DNA from 2 places in the Pseudarthrobacter raffinosi genome. Region 2 is predicted to be linked to the other one. Evidence: riboswitches for the same ligand, from Rfam matches in the RefSeq annotation. Region 2 holds a riboswitch; the other holds the start of a gene.
What was found. Region 2 has a riboswitch for cyclic di-AMP ahead of NG697_RS07515 (aggregation-promoting factor C-terminal-like domain-containing protein). Riboswitches for the same ligand answer to the same signal wherever they lie in the genome.

Region 1 (7,948 bases), on a different contig from region 2:
CGGAAAATCGCGGAGCTTACCGCGCTGCGGGTGACCGTGGCCGAACAGTATGCAACCGCCGAGGCGGCCGACCCTCAGCGCTGCGACGCGGAACAGATCTGCAGTTACATCTGAGCCGATTTCCAGGTAACGGTTCGCTTAACCGGCTCCCGCGGCAGCCAGTGCCGTCCGCAGTTCCGCCGCGTCTGGCTCCACTGCGCGGAAGACCTCCCGGCCGGCAGCGTCCAGGACCACAGCGGTGCTTACCTGGTTTATCTGGTAGGCGGTGATGAGCTGTGTCCCGGAGTCAGAGGCAAAGGCCAGGGAGGAGGCGTTGTTCCCGGCCAGGAATTCTTTGATTTCCTCGGCCGTTTCGTACGGTGCAATGTCCACGGCGACATAGTTCACGGCAGCAGGTGAGCTGTTCTGGACCTCTGCGAGTACCCGGGTTCCCGGTCCGCAGGCGCCGCACTCAATGGAGAAGAAAAAGAGCACGCTCGGTTTCGATCCGCCCGGCACCGGCACCTTTTCCCCTTGGCTTGTCAGGGCGGTAAACGTGGCTGCTGCCGCCGGCGCCGGGCCCTCTCCGGCCTGGTCCGCCTGCGGTGCAGAGGAGGACATGAACGATGCGAACAGGGTTACTGCTGCGGCACCGGCAAGCAGCAGCGCCAGAACCGTCTGCCATGAAGGCCACCTCCGCGGCCCCCGGTCCCCGGCCCTGTTGCCAGGGTGACTGTCGATCACCGGCCGCCGGTGGGCTGCGTGGTCCTGCCTGCGTTGCGATCCTGGTCGGACGCGGAGGCGGCGGGTGCGCAGCAGTCCTCCACCCCACCCGATACGTCCGGCCGGCGGCGCCGGAGCGCCCAGAGCAGTACAACCGCAGCCAGGGCCACAGCGGCAAGGATGACCCACGGATTGCCCAGGAATGAGCCGGCTGCACCCAGTGCTCCGGCCGCGATCAGCAGCGGCAGCCCGCAGCACAGCACATGCAGCAGGACAAAGCCGCCGACGGCCAGCCCTGTCCGGCTCTGGACCTTGGAAGTAGTTGACACAGTCGTTCCTTTCAACGCTCCGCCGTAAGGGGCCGGAACGGGCGATTGGGTGGTCAGGCTCGTACACCCAGTATTGACCTTCCTCCATAGTGGAAGGTCAATACTGGTAAGGAAATGCCATCAACAGGGCGTTTCCCGGGCGGCGCGCCGAACTCTGCCAGCTGCCCGGCCCGTTCAAGTTCACCTGGCAGAGGTGGGGAACCCATCAGCGACGGCCCTCTGGCCGTCTTGGGGTGAAGCCCCTGAACCGCTATGCAGCCATGTCAAGGTGCACGCGGGCAGGGGCCGGGTTATTGTTCCTGACCCGAATCCGACAGCTAACCCCGCAGGCGCCGGCAGAAGGACATTTTGTGAACATCCACACCCCTGCCGGGTACTCCCCTGTGCCCGGCACACATCCGCCCGCCACCACCAGGCCCGCCCGCGGGCGCCGCCGCGCCGAACCGGCCCCTGACGCATCACCCCGCCACCGCGGACGCAGTATCGCCCTGGCAGTCGTCGCTTCCGGCGTGGCCCTGACAGCGTCCCTGGCCTCCGCGCACGCGGCCACCCCTCAGACCCACACCGGCCCCCAAGCGGCAGCAGGAACTTCAGCGCCGGCCGCGCCTGCGCCCGTGACTGCCACAGCCGGTGCACAGCTGGACTTTGGGCGCACGGAGGTGACCACCAACCCGGCGCCCCCGGCCCCTCCCAGCCTGGCACCCGCTGCTTCGCCACAGGAGAAGTCCGCCGCAGAAGCCGCGTCCCCCCAAATGGTAGAGGCGTCCAAAGCGCAGGCCTCCGGACAACGAGTTCCACCGGCCGGAGCCAGGCTCAGCTCCCCCGTTTTAGATCCGGTGCTCAATTCACCGTTCGGATACCGGGCCAATCCACTGACCGGAGCGGCAGGTGAACTGCACACGGGCCAGGATTTCGCCGCCGGATGCGGCACGGAAGTCTTCAGCGCCGGCAAGGGGACTGTCATCGAAGCCGGATTCAGCCCCTACGGCGGCGGCAACCGTATTGTCATTGACCATGGGAACGGCCTCCAAACCACCTACAACCACCTCGAAACGATCGGAGTGCGGATAAACCAAGCCGTTGAAACCGGCGCGCGGATCGGGATTGCCGGCACAACCGGAAACTCCACCGGCTGCCACCTCCACTTCGAAGTCATCGTTAACGGCCAGACGGTCGATCCCTCAGCCTGGCTGTAACAAGGCCTCCGGCAGCGGGTCTTCCCGGTCCTGCTCATGCCGGGACGCGGTGATCGTTCCCGACCGCGAGGCCCGATGACTGCCAGGCCCCTCCGCACTTTTGCGGCACACTCCCGGATGCGGGGCTGGCCCTGACCGGCGGCACCAGAGGATGCACTCACCCGGAAGGTATGGAAGGAACAGCAGGAATGAAAGTGGCGTTGCGCAAGAGGCCTCCCGGCCCGGTGGCAGCGGTGTGGACTGCAGGCGGTCTTGCCGCGGCCGTCCTGGCGGCCCTGGCCGGTGTGGCCTACTCCGGTGCCGGCCAGGAACGTTTGCTGTCGGATCCCGGGGCAATCGTGCGTTGGGGCCTGCCACCGGTTCTTGCCGTGCATCACCTGGCATTGGCCGCCGTCGCCGGCGCTCTGATCTTCGCGGCCGCTATCCTGCCCAGGAACCAAGGCGCCCAGGGGAATCGTGCAATTAAGGCGACCCTGAGAGTAGCAGCATGGGCGGCCGGCGTGTGGGTGGTGGCCGCGACGGCGGTTCTCCTGCTGACGTATGCCGATATTGCAGGCCAGCCCCTGAGCGGGGACGCCGACTTCACCGACCAGCTCGGACTGTTCGTCACCGACGTCGCAGCGGGCCGGGCCCGGCTGGCCATCCTGATCATCGCCGTTCTGGTCAGTATGCTGGTCGTCGCCGTGTCCTCGGCAGGCCTGCTCCTGGCTACCGCCGTGCTCGCGCTTTCAAGCATCATCCCCGCCACCGCAGCGATCGGCCACGCCGCAGGCAGCGCTGACCACATCGGTGCCAGCAATGCCCTTGGCCTTCACGTGGCGGCAGGAACCCTATGGGTCGGAGGAATCATTGCACTGGCCGCCGCCATCCCCGCTCTCACCCGCCCGGGAACAGACCATGCCGCAGCACAAACCGTCCTCCGACGCTTTTCCGTCCTCGCCGGCCTCAGTTTTGCCCTGGTGGTGACCGCGGGAACCATCAGTGCCCTCTACCGGCTCGGCAGTATCGACGGGATGGTCTCCGCCTACGGTGCTCTGCTCCTGTCCAAGACGGCTGCAACCCTGTTCCTCGGGCTGTTGGGCCTCATTCACCGGTACCGGGTCATTCCCTCACTGGCTGTTCCCGGCCTCCTGCCCCGTCTGCTGTGGCGGGTCCTTGCGGTCGAACTGCTCATCATGGGCGCCGTCATGGGCCTCGCGGTCGCCCTGGCCCGCAGCCCCTCACCGGTTCCTTTGGAACCGGACCCGGAAGCAACCCCGGCCCAAATCCTCACCGGATACCTGCTGCCTCCCGAACCGGACGCCAGCACGTGGTTCATCCAATGGCGGCCAGACTGGCTCTGGATCACCGCAGCACTTCTCGCGGCGCTGTTCTACGGACGCGCATACACGCGTACCCGCGCCGTCTGGCCAAAGCGCTGCCTGCTCAGCTGGTTCAGCGCCCTGATACTGCTGACCTTTATCACCTCCGGCCCTCCCGCCGTGTACGGCCCCGTCCTGCTCAGCGCCCACGCCGCCGGAACCATGGCCGTGGCCCTGCCGATACCGTGGCTGCTTACAGCTGCACGGCCCTTGAAGCTGGCCCTGACGGTGTTGCCGGAACGGAACGACGGCAGCATCGGACCGAGGGAAGGCATTCTGTGGCTCGCACGCACGGCCGCCAAACCAGGGCCGCTGCTTGCCGGACTAACGCTGGGATCCCTGACCGTCCTGTTCTACCTGACACCTGCCCTTAAACTGAGCCTCCGCGAACATCTGGCCCACGAAACCAGCCTGGTACTCTTCCTCGCCGCCGGCCTTCTCTTCGCCAAAGCCCTCCAGTCCCGCAATGAAACACCAGGATCCCCGGAACACTGGCACGCTGCCCTCGCCGCAACATCAGCAGCAATTGGAGCGGCAGGCCTCCGGTTCCTAAACCCTGCAGGAATTGAACAGGAATGGTTCACAGGTCTCGGACGGACATGGGAACCCTCCGCCGCCGCTGACCAACACCTCGCCGGGAACATCCTGCTCCTCGCCTGCGCCCTCTCAGCAATCCTCATCACCCTCTCCCGCAAGCGCCAGCCGGACCACCTGATGCCGGACCGAATAAACGGACAGGCCACGGCCCAGGACACGCAACAGCAAAGGAACGATTCGAATGCCAACCCCCAGCACTCCTGACCATGCAAACACTCCCGACCCCGAGCAAACCCAAGTCCCCGCCCGCCCCGGGTGAAGTACCTACCGTCAAACAGCAGCGGGCGGCCAAGACAGCGGCGAAGCTTGCCGAAGTCAAACGCGCGCAGGCAAACGTCAGGCACAAACCCCCATCATCGGCGGCGCCTGGTCCGCAGCCGCTGCTGTGATCGTCTCCCTGGTCATCCTCGCGGTCACCAGGCAACGGGCGCAACAGTCACCGTTTCAGGTTTCTCCTTCTCCTATGTAGGATAGTATTGCCGCATGTCCTATGCAGGGTAGTACTTCGCCCTCGCCTATGGGAAGAGAGCCCGCCGGCCACCCCGAATCGACAGTTATTGCGAAGGAACCTGTATGAGTATGCACAATGACCCCGCAGAAATGATGGCCATGGAATCCGCCATCCCTGAGTGGCTGACGCCCGTCGCTTGGATCTATGTCGCAGTGGGAGTTCTATCGGCGGCCGTCGTTTTATATGACGTGTACGTGCGGCGTTATCGCCAAAGCGAACGCATGATGGAGATCGTATGGCCCATTACGGCCCTGTACCTCGGGCCCTTCGCTCTGTGGGCCTACTACCGGCTGGGCCGCGCAGGCAGCCCGAAATGGCAGCAGGAAAACGGGGCGCTTCCTGAACAACGCCTGTCGTTGAAGGCGCTGACCGCCGGAACTCCCGGCGGAGCAGCGGCCACGGTGGCGCACGTCATTGGTGTTCCCCTGGTAATCGCCAGCGGCCTCACCATCGCCGGAATCAAACTCTGGGTGCTGATCATCGTGATCGCCCTACTTGCGATCGCGATCCTGTTCTTCTTCGAGCGTTTTGCATCCCCTATCTGGGGCGAGCCTCAGGCCAGGAAGGGCACAGGTGCTGCCTTCCTGGCGGCGACGGTGACAGTACTGGCCTTTGACATCGGCATGGGCGGATGGATGATCCTCCTGCACTTCGGGATGTTCATGCCCGCACCCACCGACGTGACTTTCCTTTTCCTGATGGGGATCGGAAACATCCTCGGATTCGCCACTGCCTACCCGGCCGCCCGATGGCTGATCCAGCGGGGGGTCAAGGACCCGGTCCTTGAGGCAGCCATTCCCGCTTTCAGCGGTCGCGGTAACTGATCGACCATCAGGGGCGTGTGCCCGCGGGCTGGTTAGCATGGATATGAGGGCGCGGAAAGGGGATTTCCCCTTTCCGCCCAACCCGTCGATTGCATCCAACACCAACTCATGTGACGTTGGGGATTCGCCGACGGCCAGCACCGTAGAACGAACGTCTTAGCGGACGTTGACACCCGAAGGATTCCCGATGCCGCTTTCATCAGCAGTCCCGCCGGAGGGCGTCGGACCGGTTATTCCCCGGCTCCCGGCCGGATATATGTGGCTTGGTTCCATTGCTGTTGTTATCCTTACTGCGCTGATTTTTTTCGGTATTGGCTGGTCGTCCGCCACGCCGCGGCCCGTGTCGGATACGGGCGCGGACGCCGGGTTTGCCCGGGACATGCAGGCACACCACGCGCAGGCTGTCGAGATGGCCCTGCTGATCCGTGACAGGTCCAACAGCGAGGAGATCCGGGCTGTCGCTTACGACGTGGCCACCAGTCAGCAGCACCAGAATGGGCAGATGTACGCCTGGCTGCAGGACTGGGGGCTGTCGCAGGCACGCCCGATTCCGCCCATGGCGTGGATGGACTCAGGGGCCGGCGGTCACGGAAGCTCGCCGCATGCCTCGCAGGGTGGCGCCGGCGGCGCTGACGGCGCGATGGAGGGCATGGCCACCCCAGAACAGATGCAGGCGCTGCGCCGGTCCTCTGGCGCCGAGGCAGACCGGCTGTTCACAGAACTGATGATCCGCCACCACCAGGGCGGCGTCGCCATGGCCTCTGCCGGAGTACGCCTGGCTGAGACCTCGACGGTACGGGATTTCGCGGCCCTGATCGTGGACGCCCAGACCGCCGAAATCACCGCCCTCCAAGAGCTGCGCCGCAGCCTCTGACCGCCCTAAGGAAAGCGAGAACACAGATGCCGTCACCCAGGATGAGCGCCGAAGACCGAAAAGCCCTTGTCAAGGCAATGCGGGCTAAACAACGCGCGGCCGACGGGCGCAAGGCCTGGTTGATCTACGGAACCGGCGGCGTCGTCGTCGCCTCCATCATCGCTGCCACCGCCTTCGTCGTCGTCGGCGAAGTCCAAAAACAGGAGACCGCCAAGGCTGAGGCCGCCCGGCCGGTCGAAGGCGTCCAGGACTTCCCCGACCAGTCCAGAAACCACATCAGCGGGCCCGTCAGCTACCCCCGGAACCCGCCGACCGGCGGTGACCACGCACCCGTATGGACGAACTGCGGCATCTACACCGCCCCGGTCGAACCGACCCGGGCGGTGCATTCCCTTGAACACGGGGCCGTCTGGCTTTCCTACCGGCAGGACCTCCCCAAGGACCAGGTTGCCGAACTGACCTCACTGGCCGGTGCCCAGGATTACCTCCTGCTCAGCCCGGTCACCGACCAGGCCTCGCCCGTTACCGCAACCGCCTGGGGTAAACAGCTCTCGGTGGACAGCAGCAGCGACGAACGCATCGCCACCTTCATCAAGAAATACCGGCAGAGCCCCCAGGCCCCTGAACCCGGCGCCGTCTGCACCGGCGGTGTCGACGGCTGACAGCAACACGGCGCAGCCGGGCAGCCCTGCCATCCAGTGATACAGGCGGCCGGACCTATGGCTGCGATGCGCGCCGCAAGGCTCCGGCCCTGTCCTGCAGATGACACAGAGAATGAAACCCAACCCTGCCGGGAGGCGATGAGGAAGCGCGGCGGCCATCCCAGTGTCCTGCATCCGGCCGTGCTTCAGGTCATCCTGTGCCAGGGAAAGTACCATCGGGCCAGATTCATGAGAACGGCGGCGGTGCCCGGACGTCCCTGCCGGGCATCCGGAACGCACCGCCTTCGACGCGGCCGTACCTGTCACAGCCCCGGACAGGCGTATGGTGCGCGAGCGGCGCTGTGATGGAGCACGGTGGGCCGTGTCTGGCCCGGCCGGATCGACATTTCCCCGTTAGCCTGACCAGGCGCAGGATGGTCACTGTTGCGAACATGTGAGGACGTCGAGCGTCACAGACAGTGGTGGAAGGGGTGCGATCAGGGCCGCTACGATCAGCCCCGACCAGGAGACCTGACCCTGGCCCGGGCAGGGCGACGACCGGGATCATGCTCTGGGCCAATCATCGAGCCGAGACCGATGACGGACGCATCATAATGCCCGGCCGACGCCGGTCCCTACGGAAAAGGGCTCAGCGGCCCATGATCAGCTGCCCGACTGACGACATGCTCTTGCCCGCCCCCGTTGACGTCCGCGGCGGCTTATCGTCTCAGGTTGAATGCGCCTCAGCTGCCGCCGCTCGTGTTGAGCTTTCCGTTGACGCCGGCGGGGAAGAACCCGCCGGATTTGACCGATTCCGGGGTCAGGTAGGCGATGTTCAGGACTTGCGCGGGGGTACGGCTGAACGCGAGAGCGTTGGCGTCGGCCGGCACGAGGTTGGCTTCCTTGACTGTTC
Region 2 (12,215 bases):
ACCGGTCAGCGCGCGTCAGGCTCCCGCGCGCCAGCCCGGATGCCAGCCTCAGCAGCCAAGCGGCCGTCGTCGTCCGCCTCCCCGGTCCGCAAACCGGCACCCAAACCGGGCACCAAGACGGGCGCCAAACCGGCGCCCCGCCGCTGACCGCGCCGCAGAACCTGCCGGCCCCGGCCGGCGAGCACGGCAGTCGCCACCCCGCCCAGGAGGAGCAATCCGCCAGCCAGTTCCGCCGGCGTGGGCACCTCCCCCAACGCCAGCCAGGCCGCGCTCATGCCCACCACGGGCACCAGCAGGGTAAAGGGCACCACGGCCGACGACGGATAGCTGGCCAGGAGCCGGTTCCAGATCCCATACCCCACCAGAGACGCGAAAATGGCTGTGTATAGCGCACTCAGGATCGTGGCCGGCTGGAGGTCTGCCAGCGTGCCGAACACCGCGTCCGGCCCGTCCACCAGCAGCGACAGCCCGGCTAGTGGCAGCGGAACCACTGCGCCGGACCAGACCACCAGCCCCAGCCCGGAGGCGGCCTTGGCCTTCCGCGCAGCGACGTTACCGGCCGCCCAGGACAGCGCGGCTCCCAGGACGATGATGAGCGGGAGCACCGGCGCCACGGCACTGCGGCCGACGGCCACTACGGCCAGCCCCGCAACGCCAAGAACGACGCCGGCCAGTTGGCTCCGGCTGGGGCGCTCGCGCAGGAACCCGGCGGCCAGGAGGACGGTGAGGAGCACCTGGGCCTGGAGGACCAGGGAGGCGAGGCCTGCCGGCATGCCCAGCGCCATGGCGAGGTAGAGGAGGCCGAACTGGCCCGCGCTCATAAAGACGCCGACGCCGATAATCGCCTTCCAGCTGACGTCAGGCTTCCTGATGAAGAAGATCCAGGGGAAGACCACCAAGAGGAACCGCATGGCCACAAACAGCAGCGGGGGAACCTCACGGCCGTTCGCATGCAGGCCGAAGTCGATGGCCACGAAGTTCAGGCCCCAGAGAACGGCGACCAAGGCAGCGAGGACGGAGTGTCGGAGATTCACGGTCCCACTCTTGCAGAACGGCAGATGAAGCACCAGCGTTGAATTCCGCGTCGAATCATGTACGTTTGCTTCATGATTGAGATTGGTTCGCTGCGGGCACTGGCGGCGATTGAACAGCACGGTTCGGTCATAGCGGCGTCGGAGGTGATGGGCTTCAGCCCGTCGGCCGTCTCCCAGCAGATCAAGAAGCTGGAGAAGCAGACCGGGTTCCCCGTCCTGGAACGCCGCGGCCGCGGGGTGCTGCTGACCGAGCGGGGGCTCACCCTGGCAGCGTACGGCCGGCGCATCCTATCGGAGCTCGAGGAACTGGAATCCACCCTGTTGGCGGATCCGGCCAAGCCCACCGGGCACCTCAGGGTTGTTTCCTTTTCCACTGCCTGCCGGGGCCTCGTGGGGCCACTGCTGGGACGGTTGGCTTCGTCCGGAGCGGACCTGGACCTCAGCGTGCTGGCCGAGGACCCGCGGGAAGCCGTGGCGCGGGTGGCCAACGGGGAGGCGGACCTGGGTGTGGTCCACAACTGGAACTCCGTCCCGCTGGTCATACCGGAGCACATGACCCTCGAATGGCTGTGCGAGGACGTTGCGGACGTCCTGGTGCACCGCGACCATCCCCTGGCAGTATGCGGCCAGGTGGAACCGGCGGACCTGGTGGACGAATGCTGGATCAGCACGCCGCACGGAGCCATCTGCAACGAGGCGCTGCTGAGGATCTTCGCCGACCTTGGCCGGGTGCCGGACATCAGGGTCTACGATCCAGACTTCGCAACCCACCTCGCACTGGTGGAGCAGGGAGCCGTGGTGGCGCTGGTCCCCCGCCTCGGCCGGCCCGCACTGCCTGCGGACGTCGTCGCCCTGCCCCTGGTCAACCCCACGCAGGTCAGGCAGGTGGGCATCGTGTACCGCCGCACCATGGCGGCCAGCCCGGGCATCCAGCACGTCGCCGGACTGCTGCGGGAGGTCGCCGGTTCCCTTGGGGTCAGCGAGTCCCATGAGGTCGGTAGGTCCCATGGGGTCACTGGATCCCGTGGCGTTAGTGGGCTCGCGGGACTTTGAACTTGGTCAGCCGGGCGTCCTGCCCGTCCAGCTCGGCCCAGGATTTTTCCGTTTCCAGCACCGTGAGGGCGCTGGTGGGGTAACGTGTGGCGGCGTCCATGTAGGCGTCGTGGTTTGAGTCCCGTGAGGCCAGGTGCATGGCGAGGTCCTGGACGCCAGGCATATGCGAGATGAGCATCAGCGTGGTGACGGTGTCAGGCACGTGGTTGACCACGGCGAGCATCCGCAGCGCAGAGGCGGCGTAGAGGCCGTCCTCAAGTTTCGGCGTCGGGGCCTTGTCCCCCAGTTCTGAGCACACCCAGGTGCAGGTCTGGCGGGTGCGGAGCGCACTGGAACACAGGATGAAGTCCGGGAGGATGCCGTGTTTGACCAGCCACTTGCCGGCAAGAGGCGCCTCGCGGTGCCCCCGTTCCTCAAGCGGGCGCTCATGATCCGCCACACCGCCGGGCCAGTCGGACTTGGCGTGCCGCATGATCACCAAGCGTTTGATGTGGTGGTCGCTCATCCCCCAAGCCTAGACCCGCAAGACCCACGGCGCCGCCCGTCACGCCCAGCGGACTGTTGGCCGCACCAACAGTCCCGGCCCGCGGAATGACGGGCCAGAGCCGCGGTCAGGACGCCAAAAGCATGCTCCCCGTGACACCCCGGCTGGGCCGCACCGCCGTCGAACCATAGCCGCGGAGGCCAACACTCGCGAGCACGGACGCACGAAAGCGGCATTTCGCGTAGTGCCGCATCGCCGGGGCCCACGCCGCCAGGGTTCCCTGGCCGAGCTTGCGAGGCGAGGGAGGCGGTGGGGAGGAACGAAGGAGGTGTCTAAGGCACGGCGAAATGCCGCTTTGGTGCGTCGCTGAAGGGCTAGATCGAGTATTCCGGAGCGGCCCAGACAATAACTTCGGGGTGCTCGTAGAAGCGGTAGCCCTGGCCGCGGACGGTACGGACGGTGTTGGCGAGGCGGCCCAGCTTGGAGCGGAGACGGCGGATGTGGACGTCGATGGTGCGTTCGTTGGGGACTTCCTCGGCGTTGCGCCACAGGCCCTCAAGCAGTTCATCGCGGCCAACCGTGCGGGTGCCGTTTTCCACCAGGTAGTTCAGGAGTTCGAATTCCTTGAAGGTCAGGTTCAGGGATTCGCCGTCAAGGTGGACTTCGCGGCGGGCGAGGTCGATCAGGACGCCGGACGGGCGCGGGTCCTGAGGCTGCTGCAGCCGGGCAGTCTCGGTGCGCTTCTGCGCGTTCACGGTGGGGTCACCAAAGGTGGAACGGACGACGTCGAGCGCGGAACCGGGGGTGCCGGCCGGGGCCACGGCCACGGCCGCGTAGCTTTCAGCACCAGTCACGAGTGACTGTGCGTAAGCGCGGATTTCCTGGGCAAGCTTGGCAATGGAGGTTCCGGCAGCCGCTGCGGTCTCCTCGTTGATGCCCATGTAGAGGACAAATCCGCGGGCCACGGTGTCATTGGCGACCGGGCGGACAGCGTTGGGTCCCGCGATAACCGGAGTGGGCGCGGTCAGCGGCGCGGCTTCGGCAGGCTGGACCGCGCGGAGCTGTCCGTAGGAACTGGGGTTGTAGCCCTGGGGTGCGTAGCCGGGAGCAGGAAAGCTGGCTCCGGGGGCAGCCGGGGCGAATGCCGGTCGGGCACCGAACCCCTGGCGGAGGCCGGAAGCCTGGCCGGCCTTGCCTGCGTTACGGACGGAGATGTGGACGTATCCAGATGCAACTGACATGAATGCTTACCTCAATGTGAATGGCCGTCATCGCGGCTCGAATGCTGGTTGTCCCCGCAATGAAATCTGGGGATGGCGCCCTACGCTGGGCTGGGGGCGAATGCCTAAGAACTTCGCGGGGTCTGAAGATCAGGCGTGCATTCGACAACAGCGCATGTCGGCAGCAGCGGATGTGCTGGGCCAATATTCTGCGGCTGCAGGTGCTGTTGAGTTCTTGTTCACAATTGAAAGTGTGCAACGTAACAATGAGAACTTGCAAGTAACAATGGGTGCAACGTTCCGCATACTGAGACAAAATGCAGATTTGTGTTACAGATCACCATTCTGATTTGGCGGCAAAATAGGAGTTGTTGTCCGCCAAGGGTGCGCAAATGGCCCTCTCCGGCGAACAATGTTCGCCCTTTCGCCATACCAAGACCTTGAAATTCACCGGCCAATGACTTGCCGAGATTCCCTGCTGGGTTTTGCCGCCTGTCCAGCGGAGAAGGCGGCCGCCTGCGGATGGTCGGCGTCCCGCCCGGCCACCCAGATCGCCCATCCAGCTCGCTAGGCTGGGATTCACAGCGTGCGCACAGGAACCCCATAGCGCGGGCTAACCGATTGATCGGAGAGTTGTCCCATGGCCACTTCGCACTCCATGACCAACAACCTTCCGCAACTGACCCACCCGGACGGCTCCCCCATCCGAGCCTTGGTGGTTGACGACGAGCCCAGCCTTTCCGAGCTCATGAGCATGGGGCTGCGCATGGTCGGCTGGCATGTTGCCGTGGCTTCGGATGGCCCGGAGGCCGTCAAGCTTGCCAAGGAGTTCCGCCCGGACGTCCTGGTGCTGGACGTGATGCTGCCAGGGTTCGACGGCGTTGAGTTGCTGGGCAGGATCCGTGCCTTCGCGCCCGAGGTACCTGCGCTTTTCCTGACTGCCAAGGACGCTGTCCAGGACAGGATCGTGGGCCTGGCGGCCGGCGGGGACGACTACGTGACCAAGCCGTTCAGCATGGAAGAGGTCCTGCTGCGGCTGCACCGCCTTGTCCAGCGCTCCGGCGTTGCCGCGATGGACACTGCCGAACTTGCGGTGGGCGATCTTGTCCTCAACATCGACACCCGCGAAGTGACCCGTGCGGGCGACGCCCTCCAGCTCACCGCCACCCAGTTCGAGCTGCTCCGGTACCTCATGGAGAACCCCAAACGCGTCATCAGCAAAGCCCAGATCCTGGACCGCGTCTGGAACTACGACTTCGGCGGCCAGGCCAACATTGTGGAGCTCTACATCTCCTACCTGCGCAAGAAAGTGGATGCAGTGCACCCGCCCATGATCCATACCGTGCGGGGCGCCGGCTACGTCATCAAGCCGGCTGAGTAGCAGCTCGATGTCCTCGCCGCGAGCAACCCCAGCGCCAGCCCGGAGCTGGCTGAAACCGGACACCTGGCATCTGCGCACGCGCCTGATCCTGTTGGCCATGGCCCTGCTGGTGGCCATCTGCGGCGCCGTGGGGCTGTTCAGTTACGCCTCCATGGATTCCTTTCTCACCGGGCAGCTGGATGAACAGCTGAGCCAGGCCGCCAAACGGTCGAACGATCCGGGCCGCCCGCCCCTGGGCGGATTCAACGGCAGGCCGGACCCGCTTGACTCCCGCGGGCAGAGTGTCGGAACGCTGAATGCGCGGATCCTGGACGGCCAGATCCCCAGTGGCGGTTTCCTGGACTCGGACACCACGCGTCTGGCCCTCGACGCCGAAGACAAGCAGACCCTGCTGGCGCTGACGCGGAACGGCCTTCCCGTGAACCGCTCGCTGTCCAACGGGGATTACCGGATTGTGGCCGTGGAAACCGGCTACGGCGATGTCCTTGTCACGGGCCTTCCGCTCGCTGCCAAGGAGAGTACTTTGGCATCGCTGGTCTGGACTTTTGTGTTCGTTTCCCTGGGCGGCCTGGCGCTGATCGGACTGGCAGGAACTGTGCTGATCCGGCGCACCATGAAGCCGCTGGAGCAGCTTTCCGAGGTTGCAACCCGTGTGGCCAGGCTGCCGCTGGACGCGGGCGAGGTGGCACTCGCGGTGCGCGTCCCGCCGTCGAACTCCAATCCCGGAACCGAAGTGGGCAGCGTAGGGCACGCCCTCAATCTCATGCTGGACAACGTCGCCAGCGCACTCGAGGCGCGGCAGCGGAGCGAGACCAAGGTGCGGCAGTTCGTAGCCGATGCTTCCCATGAGCTGCGCACGCCGCTGACTGCCATCCGCGGGTACACGGAGCTGATGCGGATGACCGAGAGCTTCACGCCGGACGGCCGGAAATCCCTGGCCCGGGTCCAAAGCCAGTCCGAACGCATGACCACCCTGGTGGAGGATCTGCTCCTGCTCGCCCGGCTCGATGAGGGCCAGCCCCTGAAGCTCAGCGAAGTTGACCTCACACAACTCGTGATCGAAACCGTCAGTGACGAGAAGGTCATCGCCCCGGACCACCACTGGCGCCTTGAACTGCCTGACCAGCCGCTCGCCGTCACGGGTGATGCGTCCCAACTGCGTCAGGTGCTTGTCAACCTGCTATCCAATGCGCGCAAGCACACGCCGCCGGGGACCACCGTGGTCACCGCTGTCACGAAGTCTGCCAATGGCGACGCAGCGGTGACGGTAACGGACGACGGCGGGGGCATCCCTGCGGAACTCGTTGACCACGTTTTCTCCCGGTTTGCCCGCGCAGACGCGGCGCGCAAGGGTACAGCGCCGGCCTCGGGCGCCGGGGCCTCCGAAGGCACTAGTGGCTTGGGCCTGTCCATTGTCCAGTCGATCATGGAGGCCCACGGCGGTAGCGTGGAGGTGACATCGCGGGCCGGACGGACCGAGGTCGCGTTACTCTTCCCTACCGGCGCGCTCGCGCGACCCACTGACGCCCGGGCCCAGCAAGGCGACACACCGTCGTCGTGATTCCTGTTACCAAAATGTGACTTAAGCGTCCAGCTCCTGTAGCGTCGATGACGTGTGGTTCCCGTTGGGCCGCATATCCGGATGACGCCAAGCTCTGCCGCTTCCCGGATTCCGTTTTCAGAGGCAGAGGCGGGGGACCCACCGTCCCGGGCACCAAGTGCCCTTTGGGGTTAAGCCAACACGTGATTGTGCCGTGTGGCCGGATGCCCTCATCCGAACCCGACAGCTAACTCCGCAGGTGTGAGAGGCGATCCATCATGTCTGAATTCAAGGTACAAACGCGCCCGCAGGGCGACACAAAGTCCGACAGCCACCGCAAGCAGTCCCGCTTCGGTGCAGCTATGTCCCCACTGTCCAAGGCGGCCCGGATTCCCTCCGTGGGCCAGCGCGTCGCGGTGTTCGCGACGGCATGCGCCCTGCTGGTCGGCGTCAGCGCCGCAGCACACGCTTCCGAGTCTGCGTCGCTTGCGGCCAGCGCGGACCAGGCCGCCGAAGAAGCCAGCGCCCAGTCGAAGCTGAGCTTCGAGGCAGCCGAGATCCAGCCCCCGGCCTCCCCGGAAGCTGCGCCGGCCGAGATCAACGTCGCGCCCCAGGCCGCCGAACCGGCACCTGCCCCGGCCCCGGAGCCCGCTCCGGCCCCGGCTCCGGAACCTGCACCCACGCCCGTTGTGGCCGTCAACGACCCCGCAGGAGCGCAGGCCTACGCTGCTGGCCAGCTGGCGACGTACGGCTGGTCCGCTGACCAGATGCAGTGCCTGCAGACGCTGTGGACCAAGGAATCCGAATGGACCACCACGGCCACCAACGCCAGCAGCGGCGCGTACGGCATCGTCCAGTCATTGCCCGCTGAGAAGATGGCGAGCGCCGGCGCGGACTACGTCACCAACTACCGCACGCAGATCAACTGGGGCCTGAACTACATCCAGGAGCGCTACCAGTCACCGTGCGGCGCGCTGAACTTCCACCTGTCGCACAACTGGTACTAGGCCGACTGAGCCTCGCCGGCAGCCGCGGCGCTGAGCTGCGCCGGCGGATTACGAAGGTGATCCGCCGGCGTCAAAGCCGGAAAGAAATGAGTTGCCGTCCCGCGGCGTCCGTTTCCACGGAGGCGGTTACGGCGCGGTAATCCGCGATATGCAGCACGCCTGCCGGCAATTCGCCCGCATTCGGACCCACGGCCACCGTCCGGATACCCGCAGCAACGCCTGCCGCGATTCCGGCGGGCGCATCCTCGAACACCACGGCGTCCTCCGGTTCCACGCCCAGCAGCCCGGCGGCCATCAGATAGCCCTCCGGGTGCGGCTTGCCCCGTGTGACCAGGTCCGCCGTCACGGCCGTGGCCGGCATGTCCAGCCCGGCAGCGTCCATGCGGATGTCCGCCAGGGTCCTGTCCGCTGAAGTCACCAGCGCCACTGCCTGAGCCGGGAGGCTGCGAAGCAGGTCGGCAGCCCCCGGCAACGCGACGATACCGGCCGTCCGCACCCGTTCCATCGCACCCAGTTCCTCGGTGAGGGCCGCGACGTCCGCTCCCCCCGGCGCGAACCGGCGTACGGTATCGGCAGCCTGGACGCCGTGCGAAGTGCGCAGGATTTCGGCGACGTCCAGGCCGTACCGGGCCGCGAATTCTCCCCAGACCTCCTCCACTACTGCCGTGGAGTCCACCAGCGTGCCGTCCATATCGAAAAGGACGGCCCGGCAGGTCAGTGTTCGTGTGGCGGCAGGTGTGGGGATGTTCATGCTGCCTATTTTGCCCCAGGCGTCACCGGCTTAGGCGTCACGGCCCGGGATGTACTGCACCGCCCACTTGTTTCCGTCGGGATCCGCGAAGTAGACGAAGTGCCCCCAGCCCTGGATGTCTATGTCGCTGACCTCCACACCGTTGCCCTTGAGGTGGTCGTGGGCAGCCTGGATGTCGCTGACCACCATCTGCAGGCTTGGGGCCGTACCCGGAGGGGCGACATTGAGGCCCTCGCCAATACAAATGGAGCAGGCGGATCCCGGCGGGGTCAGCTGGACGAAGCGGATGCCATCCATGGGTCACTCGTCGAAATCCGGGTTGAATCCAACTTTGCTGACGTAGAAATCCTTGGCGCGGTCCACGTCGGATACGGGCACAAAAACGAGTTCAAGCTTCCAGTCCATGCGCCACAGGCTAACGGCGGCGGCAGAAAAGCGGAAGACCTGAAATCCGAAGCAGCCCCGAATTAGCCGGCGATGCCGTACAGGCGGTCGCCGGCGTCGCCGAGCCCGGGAACGATGTAGGACTTCTCGTCGAGCCGTTCGTCAATGGAGGCCAGCACGATGGTCACGTTGGCCTCGGCAAGTTCCTCTTCGAGCTTGGCCAGGCCTTCCGGCGCGGCCAGGAGGCAAATGCACGTGACGTCGGAGGCGCCGCGCTTGAACAGGAACTTGATGGCTTCGCGCAGGGTTCCGCCTGTGGCAAGCATCGGATCCAGCACAAAGATCTGCCGGTCCGTCAGGTCTTCCGGGAGCCGCTCCGCGTAGGTGATGATGTCCAGGGTTTCTTCGTCGCGGGCCATGCCCAGGAAACCCACTTCAGCAGTGGGGACCAGCTTGGTCATGCCCTCAAGCATGCCGAGCCCGGCGCGCAGGATGGGGACCACCAGAGGCGTGGGCTTGGTGAAAGCGGTGCCCACAGTGGTGCTGACCGGCGTCTCGATGGTGACCGGCTGGGTGCGGACCTCACGGGTGGCTTCGTAGGCCAGGAGGGTCACCAGCTCTTCCGTCAACTGCCGGAAGACCGGTGACGGAGTGTTCTTGTCCCGCAGGACGGTGAGCTTATGGGCGACCAGCGGGTGGTCCACAACGAGAGTGCGCATGCGTCAAAACTATCACCCGCGCGGAGGGCCTCCGGCCGGGAATCAGCTCGACGGATCCTCCCGCAGGGCGGGGTGTTCGAACGTGGGTGCCGGGCCCGCGTGCTCGCGTTTCCGCAGCACATGGAACAGCCGGTGCGCCAGGATCACGATGCCCACCCAGGCAAGGCCCAGGAACCAGCCGGCCATCACATCGGTCAGCCAGTGGTGGCCCAGGAACACCCGGCTCAGGCCCATCGCGATGATGAAGATCACCCCGGCGGTGATGGCTGTGATGCGCGCCCACAGCATTTCGAACTGGAGGCACATGACGTACACCAGGACACCGATCACCACCGTCGTATTCAGGGTGTGGCCGCTCGGGAAGGACGGCGAAGTCTCGTACGGAGGGACAGCTTCGGCGTGGTCCGGGCGGGTGCGGCCCACCAGCCGCTTGCCCACCGTGGTGGCCAGCGTGGAGACGGCCGCGGCGCCGCCCACCAGGACGATGGGCCGCCAGGTCCGGCTTAGGAACGTGAGCCAGGCTGTCAGGATGCTGGCCAGGATGGGCATGCCGATGCCCCCGCCGATGTTGGTGAAAGCCGTCACCCCGGCATCCAGTGCGGGGTTCCGAAGGCCCTGGGACAGCTCCAGCGCGGGCAGGTCCAGGGCGGCCAGTCCCTCTTCATCCACCACGTTGTTGTAGACCTCGGCACCCAGGAGCGCCATGGTGACCACCAAGGCGCCGCCCACCATCATGGTGAGCCACAGCGCGGCATATGGTTTGAACCATTGGCCCAGACGGTCCCTGAATGTGTCCACTATGCCTCCCGGCGTCCATGCTTTGCAGGCTGGATATCCTTCGAAACTATCATTGAGCCATGGTCGCCGCAGAAAAGATCCACCTCGAATGGATGGGTCTTGCCCTGAACGAAGCCCAGCGCGCGCTGGACACCGAGGATGTGCCCATCGGCGCCGTCGTGATAGGGCCCGACGGCGCCGTCCTGGGGTCTGGACGAAACCAGCGGGAAGACCTGGGAGACCCCACCGCCCACGCCGAGGTGATGGCCATCCGCCAGGCGGCGGACAGGTTGCGTGCCTTGTCCAAGCTCGACGGCGGCGCCGGGGACGGCTGGCGGCTGGCGGACTGCACGCTGGTGGTCACTCTGGAGCCGTGCGCCATGTGCGCCGGCGCGGTGGTCCTGGCCAGGATTCCCCGAGTGGTCTTCGGTGCCTGGGATGAGAAAGCCGGAGCGGCGGGCTCGGTATTCGATATCCTCCGCGACCGCCGGCTCAACCACTGGGTTGAGGTGTACGGCGGGGTCAGGGAAGAGGAGTGCGGTGCGGTTCTCAGGGACTTCTTCGCAGCGCACCGCAGCCGGCTGTAACGGGTCGTAGGGGGCTGCAATTTGTCTCGGGCCTGCTGTAGCGCTCTCACCTGCCTGCACGACTCTCAGCCTGCGGCATCCAGGGCGTCGATCCTGTCCTGGCGCGAGGCCGGCGAGTCCAGGCTGAACGAGCGGAAGTCCCCCAGTTCGTCCCGGATCCAGGCCTCTACCTCGGCGATGCGCCGGGATACTGCGGGTGTGGCCCCGTCAAAGAGCCAATAGACAATCCGTGATTTCCTGGGATCGTATTGCCACAGCCCGATGATCCGGCCGCGGTCGAAGATGGGATGGTCCGGCAGGTCAGCCTGCAACGCCAACGTGGACCCCAGGACCTGCTTTCCCTTGTCCTCCTCGGCAAACAGCTCCCCCGAGTTCCTGCGGAGCAGGACCAACGAATCCGTGCCGGCCAGCAGCTGAATCTGTTCCTCCGCCGGCGCCTCGAACGACGCAAGCCGCCCGACGTCGTCGGGCATCATCCACAGCACCTCACCGTTGGCGGTGGGAACCTCCACTGCCCCAGTGGCGGCCAACGCTGCCTTCGTGTGGGCCAGGGTGAACCCGGTGAACCATTGCGACTGCTTGACCGTGGCACCGCCAGTCCAGCCGAGATAGCGCTGCAGCAGGAGGCTGCGGGCGGCGTCGTCGTCCATGGCGGTGGGCGGCAAACCCCACAGTGTGTAGGCGTAGCGCTGCTGATCCAGCCGGCCGTTGGCGGGCACGCGCCGTATCCGGCCGTCCGCCTGGAGGAGGCCCAAGGCCGTGGGCAACGTGGTGGCGGCGCCCTTCTTTTTGCCCTCCTCGCCGAGGTTCCGGACCGAATCGCCCAGGAGATCCTTGAGCTGTTTGGGGTCCAGCGGGTTGCCGGCCTCGGCGAGGGCGTGGAGGATCTCCTCCTCCAGCAGCGTGATCTCGCCGCGCTCGACGCCCATTCTTGCCAGCACACGGAACGGCGCCACGGCGGCGTCCCGGCCGATCTGGAGGCCCCACGCAAAGTCACCCTGTCCCAGCACATAGGTGCAGCCGCGGGCGGTGGGCAACTCATGGATGTTCAGCGACAGGACGTCGGCATCCGCCTGCGCGCGGCTAGTGCCGGCGCGGGCAAAGAGCGTGAGGTACGGGTTGGCGCCGCCGACGGAACGGGCCCAGCCCGCTCTGCTAAACACGTCGGCGGCATCCGCGCCCTGCAGGGAGCCGTCGAGGCCCTGCTTATGCCAGGCCCATGCCCTGAGGAGCTCCGGAGTGAGCACCTGCGGATCCGGGGCATCTTGGCTCAGGGCT

Region 1: it holds a riboswitch for cyclic di-AMP, as region 2 does, so the genes downstream of both, NG697_RS21245 (M23 family metallopeptidase) here and NG697_RS07515 (aggregation-promoting factor C-terminal-like domain-containing protein) in region 2, are expected to answer to the same signal.

What each region holds. Positions count from the first base shown of each region.
Region 1 is NZ_JAMXBG010000033.1:1,152-9,099, reverse strand. Features, by position in the region: gene NG697_RS20400 (TlpA family protein disulfide reductase) at 139-600, opposite strand; gene merT (mercuric ion transporter MerT) at 720-1,031, opposite strand; cyclic di-AMP (ydaO/yuaA leader) riboswitch at 1,184-1,378, shown strand; gene NG697_RS21245 (M23 family metallopeptidase) at 1,382-2,227, shown strand; gene NG697_RS20385 (bifunctional copper resistance protein CopD/cytochrome c oxidase assembly protein) at 2,416-4,389, shown strand; gene NG697_RS20380 (DUF4396 domain-containing protein) at 4,759-5,520, shown strand; gene NG697_RS20375 (DUF305 domain-containing protein) at 5,708-6,394, shown strand; gene NG697_RS20370 (thioredoxin-like domain-containing protein) at 6,421-7,056, shown strand; gene NG697_RS20365 (ferritin-like domain-containing protein) at 7,779-7,948, opposite strand, start outside.
Region 2 is NZ_JAMXBG010000006.1:20,637-32,851, forward strand. Features, by position in the region: gene NG697_RS07485 (EamA family transporter) at 6-1,034, opposite strand; gene NG697_RS07490 (LysR family transcriptional regulator) at 1,107-2,087, shown strand; gene NG697_RS07495 (SixA phosphatase family protein) at 2,065-2,592, opposite strand; gene NG697_RS07500 (winged helix-turn-helix domain-containing protein) at 2,946-3,812, opposite strand; gene NG697_RS07505 (response regulator transcription factor) at 4,432-5,172, shown strand; gene NG697_RS07510 (sensor histidine kinase) at 5,180-6,733, shown strand; cyclic di-AMP (ydaO/yuaA leader) riboswitch at 6,833-6,985, shown strand; gene NG697_RS07515 (aggregation-promoting factor C-terminal-like domain-containing protein) at 6,991-7,719, shown strand; gene NG697_RS07520 (HAD-IA family hydrolase) at 7,790-8,470, opposite strand; partial or broken gene NG697_RS07525 (VOC family protein) at 8,501-8,875, opposite strand; gene upp (uracil phosphoribosyltransferase) at 8,938-9,573, opposite strand; gene NG697_RS07535 (phosphatase PAP2 family protein) at 9,616-10,308, opposite strand; gene tadA (tRNA adenosine(34) deaminase TadA) at 10,431-10,937, shown strand; gene NG697_RS07545 (DNA glycosylase AlkZ-like family protein) at 11,003-12,215, opposite strand, start outside.